Linked DNA regions of Panacibacter ginsenosidivorans. The protein of the gene in region 1 interacts with the protein of each later gene in a pairwise test. Links are inferred from orthologs where the notes say so. Each region holds a gene or a part of one and is shown in the gene's direction. Other genes may lie near its edges.

Region 1 (3,561 bases):
GCACACAGGAGTTTTTTAATGAACTAAAAAAATTCGGTGTAAACGTTCATTATCTCGGTGGTGAAACTGCAGATGTTGGCGATGTTGTACGTACCATTGCAGTTAATGGAACTATGACGGCACGCTGGCCAAAAAATAAACTTATCACAAACGATAATATTAAGCCAGGCAATGTAATTGTTGGTTTTGCAAGTTATGGCCAGTCGGCATATGAAACAGTATACAACAGCGGGCTTGGTAGCAATGGATTAACGAGTGCAAGACATGATGTGCTGCAGAAATACTATGCGACAAAATATCCTGAAACATTTGAACCAACGCTGAGTGATGAAGTAGTATATATTGGTAAAAATAAAATGAGCGACATTACTGAAACGGGAGTCAATATCGGTAAGCTTCTGCTTTCTCCTACCCGCACTTATGCTCCGCTCATGAAAGTACTGTTGGAAGAATATTTCGAAAACATTGATGGTGTGATACATTGCAGTGGCGGCGGCCAAACCAAGTGTATGAAATACCTGCCTCAGCCTTTACGTGTTGTAAAGAACTATCTTTTCGAAGCGCCATATATTTTTAAATTGATCCAGGAAAATTCCGGTGCAGACGAACGCGAAATGTACCAGGTATTTAACATGGGCCACCGCCTCGAAATTTTTACCAATGAAAATGCTGCCATAAAAATGATTGATGCAGCTAAACAATTAGGAATTGATGCAAAGATTGTTGGCCACACAGAAGCTGCTGAAAGAAAAGAATTAATACTTTCTGTTAATGGAAACCAGATTATTTATTAGTATTCATTTCTTTTTTATGTACTCAGCTGTAAAGCTTTGTGCATCTGCTGTTGCGTCGCACACTTGTACAATAGTTTCATTGTGCAACACTCATTATTGTTGAGCAGAAAACACGAAAATTTACTTGCATATATGATTTCCAAACTTCCTGATGTTGGCACTACTATTTTCACTGTTATGAGCCAGCTTGCCGTTGAACACAATGCTATCAACCTTGGTCAGGGCTTTCCTGATTTTCCAATGAGCAGTGAGTTGACCAATCTTGTAAACAAAGCCATGCAGGATGGACATAATCAATATGTGCACATGAATGGTTTGCCGCTGCTTACGCAACGTATTGCAGCAAAGATTGAAAAATTATATCAAACATCTATTGATGCCGCTGCGCAAATAACTGTTACACCCGGCGGCACATACGCCATTTACACTTCACTTACAACAATATTACATGCAGGCGATGAAGTGATCGTTTTTGAACCGGCATATGATAGCTATATTCCAAATATTGAGATCAATGGTGCAAAAGCGATCCGCATTTCACTACAATATCCAACTTACAATATTCCATGGCATGAAGTGAAACAAAAAGTGAATGCAAAAACTAAAGCCATCATTATTAATTCGCCACACAACCCAACCGGCGCAGTGCTGAGCAAAGATGATATGACGCAATTGCAATCAATTGTTGATGGCACTTCTATTTATATTGTCAGTGACGAAGTGTATGAACATTTGATCTTCGATGGCATTCGTCATGAAAGTATTTTGCTTTATCCTGAATTGTTGAAAAGAGCCTTCGTATGTTTTTCTTTTGGCAAAACATATCATTGCACAGGATGGAAGATTGGTTACTGTATAAGCGCCGCAGATATTATGAAAGAGTTTAGAAAAGTGCACCAGTTTAATTGCTTCTCGTGCAATTCACCCGTGCAGTTTGCGCTTGCAGAATATCTGTTGAATGAAGATGCATATTTATCGTTAGGTGATCAAATGCAGCAGAAGCGTGATTATTTAAGAACATTAATGCAAGCAACACCGTTCAAATTAATTCCATCGCATGGCAGTTATTTTGAGTGCTATAGTTATGCAGGATTCAGCAATGAAACAGATAAAGATTTTGTTATGCGATTAACAAAAGAGAAAGGTGTTGTTGCCATTCCGATAAGTGCGTTTTATAAAGAAGCAACAGACAATAAAGTAGTACGTTTTTGTTTTGCCAAGAGAGAAGAAACATTGAAGAAGGCTGTAGATAAAATTATGAGCTAAGCTTTCTGTTCTTTATTCTTCTTCGTTGTGTCACTCAATTGTACTTCCTGTTCAGTATTGAGCAAAGCGTACAAGAGTGCGACGCAAGTAAAAACTTAATAGTTATTCCGAAGCCCGGCTCAAAAAATTACTCCACGATTAAAGCACCATCTTTATACTGTGGCAAGACATTCGCAACATCTGGTGTTACACAATATTCAAGATCGCTTTCGAGACCATAGGAAGCAAGCCTGTGCCAGTGCGTGGTTTTACGAATGAAACTGTACATGTCTTGCTTATGCATGTTGTACATATCTTCAGCCATAAGACTGCTATCGCAATGCATAATAAAATTTTCTTTTATTCTATTAATAACTGCGCCTGCAAATAGTGTGTCTTCAAGATTGAAACGGTTCTTCCATGCAGAGCAACCAAGAATTACATTTTTATTCATCGCAAGCAAATGATCACACACCGCAGAAAGATTGGGAAATGATCCTGTAACAACTTCAGACGCGCCACTTTCTAACGCCATATGCAAAAGCTTCGTGCCATTGGTTGTCGTAAGCACCAATGTTTTTCCTTTTATAAAAGAAGCAGAATATTCTGCAGGCGAGTTGCCATGCTGTAATCCTTCAATTATTTTTCCATCTCTTTCGCCGGCAGTAATAGCATTCAATTTTTTGCCAATAGCAATGCAATCTTCAACTTGTGCTACGGGAATAATTTTAGTCGCACCATTATACAATGCAGTGGCAATAGTTGAAGTAGCACGAAAAACATCAATGATAACAACAATACTGTCTTTTACTTCGTAAAGATCTAAAAGACCTGGAGATAATATGGTATGAAGCGTAGATTTCCTGTTCATAATTCGGCTGCAAATATACACAGAGAGCAGAAGAGATAAATTTTGAATGTAAAATGAGAAAGATTGCGCCATAACCAACATAGTTTGTACTTACATTTGGTAACGATCATTACAAAAAATTCATCATGAACACACGTAGGGATTTTTTACAATCAGCAGGCATAGTTGGTGCAGGATTATTATTAAGCAATAATCTTTTTGCAAAGAATAAATTCGAGTTTACAAGTAACAGACCTCCGCTTGCGCAAAGAAAATTTACAAGCGAAGCAGTTGAAGCAGCTATTCAACGCATCAAGAAAGATATTCCCAATCAGGAACTAGGCTGGCTGTTTGAAAATTGTTTTCCAAATACACTTGATACAACTGTTGATTTTGAAATGATCGATGGCAAGCCTGATACGTATGTCATAACCGGTGACATAGATGCCATGTGGCTGCGCGACAGCAGTGCGCAAGTTTATCCATACCTGCCATTAATGAAAGAAGATGAAAAACTGCAACAGTTGATTGCGGGTGTGATTAACAGGCAAACAAAATGCATTTTGAAAGATCCTTATGCCAATGCGTTTTATAAAGATGAAAATAAGATCAGCGAATGGAAACAAACAGATATCACCGACATGAAGCCTGGCATTCATGAAAGAAAATGGG
Region 2 (3,627 bases), 180 kb from region 1 along the record:
GTGGTGCCCGCCATTGCTCTCACAGTTTTAGTAGTAATTGGTCTTCGCAACTGGTTTTCCTTTACCGGAGATGCGCCTAAGAATGCGATGCAAGTAGAAGTTACAGGGAAGCAATTTGGTTGGATATTTCGATACTCAGGAAATGATGGTGTGTTTGGAAAAAAGTACTTCAGAATGATTGATCCTGCGGATAATTCACTTGGTTTGAACTGGCGTGACAGTGCTGGAATTAATGTTAAAGATGATGTAGCCGCACATGATGATATTGTTACAGAGCAAACAATGTATGTAGTAAAAAATAAACCGGTAAAACTCATCATTGGTTCACGTGATGTAGTACATGATGTAGGTTTATCCTGGTTCCGATTAAAAATGGATGCCGTTCCTGGTACGCCTACAACTTTGTGGTTTACGCCGAAGTTTACTACTAAAGAAATGAAAGAAAGTACGGGCAACCCGAATTTTCAATACGAAATTAGTTGTGATCAAATGTGCGGAAACGGACATTATTCAATGAAAGGGGTTATTGAGGTGGTTACGCAAGCCGAGTATGATGAATGGATGGCTAAACAAAAGCCTGCTTATTACGCTGCTTTTCCTGATAAAGACCCCGCGAATATTAAACCTGCTACTCCGGCTTCTGATACCACAAAAGCAACTGCTGTTCGATTAAAGCCTGACTTAGAGGTAAAAAAAGAGAAAATTTAATATCCGCTCAGGCAAGAGGCCTGTTCGATCATAAGTTTTAATATAATTTTAAAGAACCTGAGATATGAGTAACGAAGCTGTTTTAGATCCTCACGTTGGTGGAATCATTCATCATGATACAGAGCATGGTGAACACCATGAGCATCATCACCATGAAACTTTTATTACGAAATATGTTTTTAGCCAGGATCATAAAATGATCGGTAAACAGTTTTTGATCACCGGTATGTTTTGGGCTGTAATGGGTGGTTTAATGTCAGTCCTTTTCCGCTTGCAACTGGGATATCCAGATTCAACATTTCCATGGCTTGAAGATATTTTAGGTAAATGGGCAAAAGGGGGGCATATAACAGCAGAAGCATATTATGCACTTGTTACTATGCATGGTACAGTGATGGTTTTCTTTGTATTGACAGCAGGGCTTAGTGGAACTTTTGCTAATCTTTTAATTCCCTTGCAGATTGGTGCAAGAGATATGGCATCGCCATTTATGAACATGCTTAGTTATTGGTTCTTTTTTATAGCAAGTGTAGTAATGCTGTCATCCATATTTGTAGAAACGGGTCCCTTTAGTGGTGGATGGACTGCTTACCCTCCACTTAGTGCATTAGGGGATGCATCGCCAGGTTCTAAAACAGGTATGGATCTTTGGATAATAGCGATGGCACTATTTGTTGTTTCTTCATTACTTGGGGGTCTTAACTATATTGCTACTATTTTGAATATGCGCACCAAAGGGATGAGTATGACCCGGTTACCACTCACTATTTGGGCATTATTTTTCACTGCCGTATTAGGCGTGTTGTCATTCCCTGTATTGCTTTCAGGGTTTATACTTTTGATATTTGATAGGAATTTTGGAACAAGTTTTTATCTCTCCGATATTTTTGTCAACGGCGTCGGTGCACTACCAAATGAAGGCGGAAATGCTATTTTATTCCAGCATCTATTTTGGTTTTTAGGGCACCCTGAAGTATATATTATTATTTTACCTGGTATGGGAATAGTATCTGAGGTAATGAGTGTTAATGCCCGGAAACCAATTTTTGGTTATATGGCTATGGTTGGGTCATTGTTTGCAATAGCAATTCTTTCATTCTTGGTTTGGGCGCATCACATGTTTGTAACAGGATTGAACCCATTTCTGGGATCAATATTCGTATTGTTAACATTATTGATAGCAGTACCATCGGCTATTAAAGTTTTTAACTGGCTAACCACATTATGGAGAGGAAACCTTCGTTTTACACCCGCAATGTTATTTGCAATTGGCTTTGTGAGTATGTTTATTTCTGGCGGGTTAACCGGTATATGGCTTGGGAACTCTGCATTGGATATTCATCTTCACGATACATATTTTGTGATTGCACACTTTCATATAGTAATGGGCGTTGCAGGAGTGTTTGGTATGTATTGTGGTATTTATCATTGGTTCCCTAAAATGTATGGACGTTACCTGAACAACAATCTTGGTTATATACACTTTTGGTTAACAATGATTGGTGCATACCTTATTTTCTGGCCAATGCACTATGAAGGTCTTGCGGGAATGCCGCGTCGTTATTACGATTACAGCGTTTGGGAAAGTTTTAAGCAATTTGCAGACCTCAACAGATTTATAAGTACAGTTGCGATGATAGTGTTTTGTGTCCAATTGTTATTCCTCTTTAATTTCTTCTTTTCAATATTTCGCGGAAGAAAGGTTACCAATCCTAATCCATGGGGTTCAAATACACTTGAGTGGACTACACCCATTAATCCTGGTCATGGGAACTGGGTTGGAGAAATACCTGAAGTTCATCGCTGGGCTTACGATTATGGAAGGGATGGTAAAGAGTTTGTTCCGCAAACTACGCCTATTGGGGCAGATGAAAGTACCAATCATTAGTCTTGAAGTATTACAAAATAAGATGTAAGTATTCTTAAATAGTTAATGCCCTGACTTATTCAGGGCATTTTCATAAAGCTTAATTTCTGGTTTGATGAAGAGTTTTCAATCTTCACATATAATGAGTAAATCACTTAATACTTCTACATCTTTTTCCCTTGCATCAAAGGTTAAAGATTATTTTTTGCTGATTAAATTCACGCTCAGTTTTACAGTGGTTTTTTCATGTGTGATCTGTTATCTGCTGGCTCCAAATATTGTAGCTTATGATCTTAAAATGATCATTATTTTATTTGTTGCTGGTATGCTCGTAACAGGAAGCGCAAATGCTATTAATCAGGCTTCTGAAAAAGATACCGATGCATTAATGAAAAGGACAATTAAACGCCCTGTAGCAAGTGGAAGGATGAATGTCACCGAAGCTTATGCGTTTGCTTTTATTGCCGGTATCGTAGGTGTGTGGCTGATGTATGAATTTTTCAATCTTTCATCTGCACTACTTTCTGCTTTCAGTCTTTTCTTATACGCATACATATACACGCCTTTAAAAAAAATCAGCTCAGTTTCCGTATTGGTAGGTGCTTTTCCCGGCGCTGTTCCGTGTTTGATAGGTTGGGTCGCGGCAACAAATGCATTCAGTCCTTTTGCAATTGTAGAGGGCACCTCAGTTTCAAATGCTGCAGGCTGGGCTTTATTTGGAATACAGTTTTTATGGCAGTTTCCGCATTTTTGGGCAATTGCCTGGGTTGCACATAATGACTATTCAAAGGCCGGGTTTAAATTATTACCTGGTGGAAATGAACCCACGAGAATGACTGCTTTGCAGGCAATAGCATATGCTGTAATGATGATACCTGTTGGCATACTGCCATTTTATTTTGGACTTACCGGTACCGTAAGCATGTGGATCGTAATTGCTGCTAATGTTTTTATAGTTATACAGTGTGTGAGATTATACATAGAAATGGATGTAAAGGCTGCAAGACGAGTAATGTTTAGCAGTTATATTTATCTTCCTGTTGTGTTTCTTG

What was found. The genes of interacting proteins can lie anywhere in the genome.
Region 2: the proteins of FRZ67_RS12570 (region 1) and FRZ67_RS11855 interact in binary tests that used the Escherichia coli proteins (3 or more experiments, as listed by UniProt). The link is inferred for Panacibacter ginsenosidivorans from one-to-one orthologs.

The regions. Positions count from the first base shown.
Region 1 is NZ_CP042435.1:2,976,794-2,980,354, reverse strand. The notes cover bases 128-2,993. They hold FRZ67_RS12570 (methionine aminotransferase), read left to right. Parts: upstream 128-926; coding sequence 927-2,060; downstream 2,061-2,993. Other genes in these bases: FRZ67_RS12565 (2-phosphosulfolactate phosphatase), read right to left, coding at 2,188-2,910; FRZ67_RS12575 (AIR synthase related protein), read left to right, coding at 128-794. Also shown: more of FRZ67_RS12575, read left to right, coding at 1-127; FRZ67_RS12560 (glycoside hydrolase family 125 protein), read left to right, coding at 3,036-3,561. UniProt on the Escherichia coli protein: Shows aminotransferase activity with methionine and histidine as substrates, and to a lesser extent also with phenylalanine.
Region 2 is NZ_CP042435.1:2,797,713-2,801,339, reverse strand. Bases 253-3,184 are described here. They hold FRZ67_RS11855 (cytochrome c oxidase subunit I), read left to right. Parts: upstream 253-772; coding sequence 773-2,596; downstream 2,597-3,184. Other genes in these bases: cyoE (heme o synthase), read left to right, coding at 2,718-3,184; FRZ67_RS11860 (cytochrome c oxidase subunit II), read left to right, coding at 253-708. Also shown: more of FRZ67_RS11860, read left to right, coding at 1-252; more of cyoE, read left to right, coding at 3,185-3,627. UniProt on the Escherichia coli protein: Cytochrome bo(3) ubiquinol oxidase is the terminal enzyme in the aerobic respiratory chain of E.coli that predominates when cells are grown at high aeration.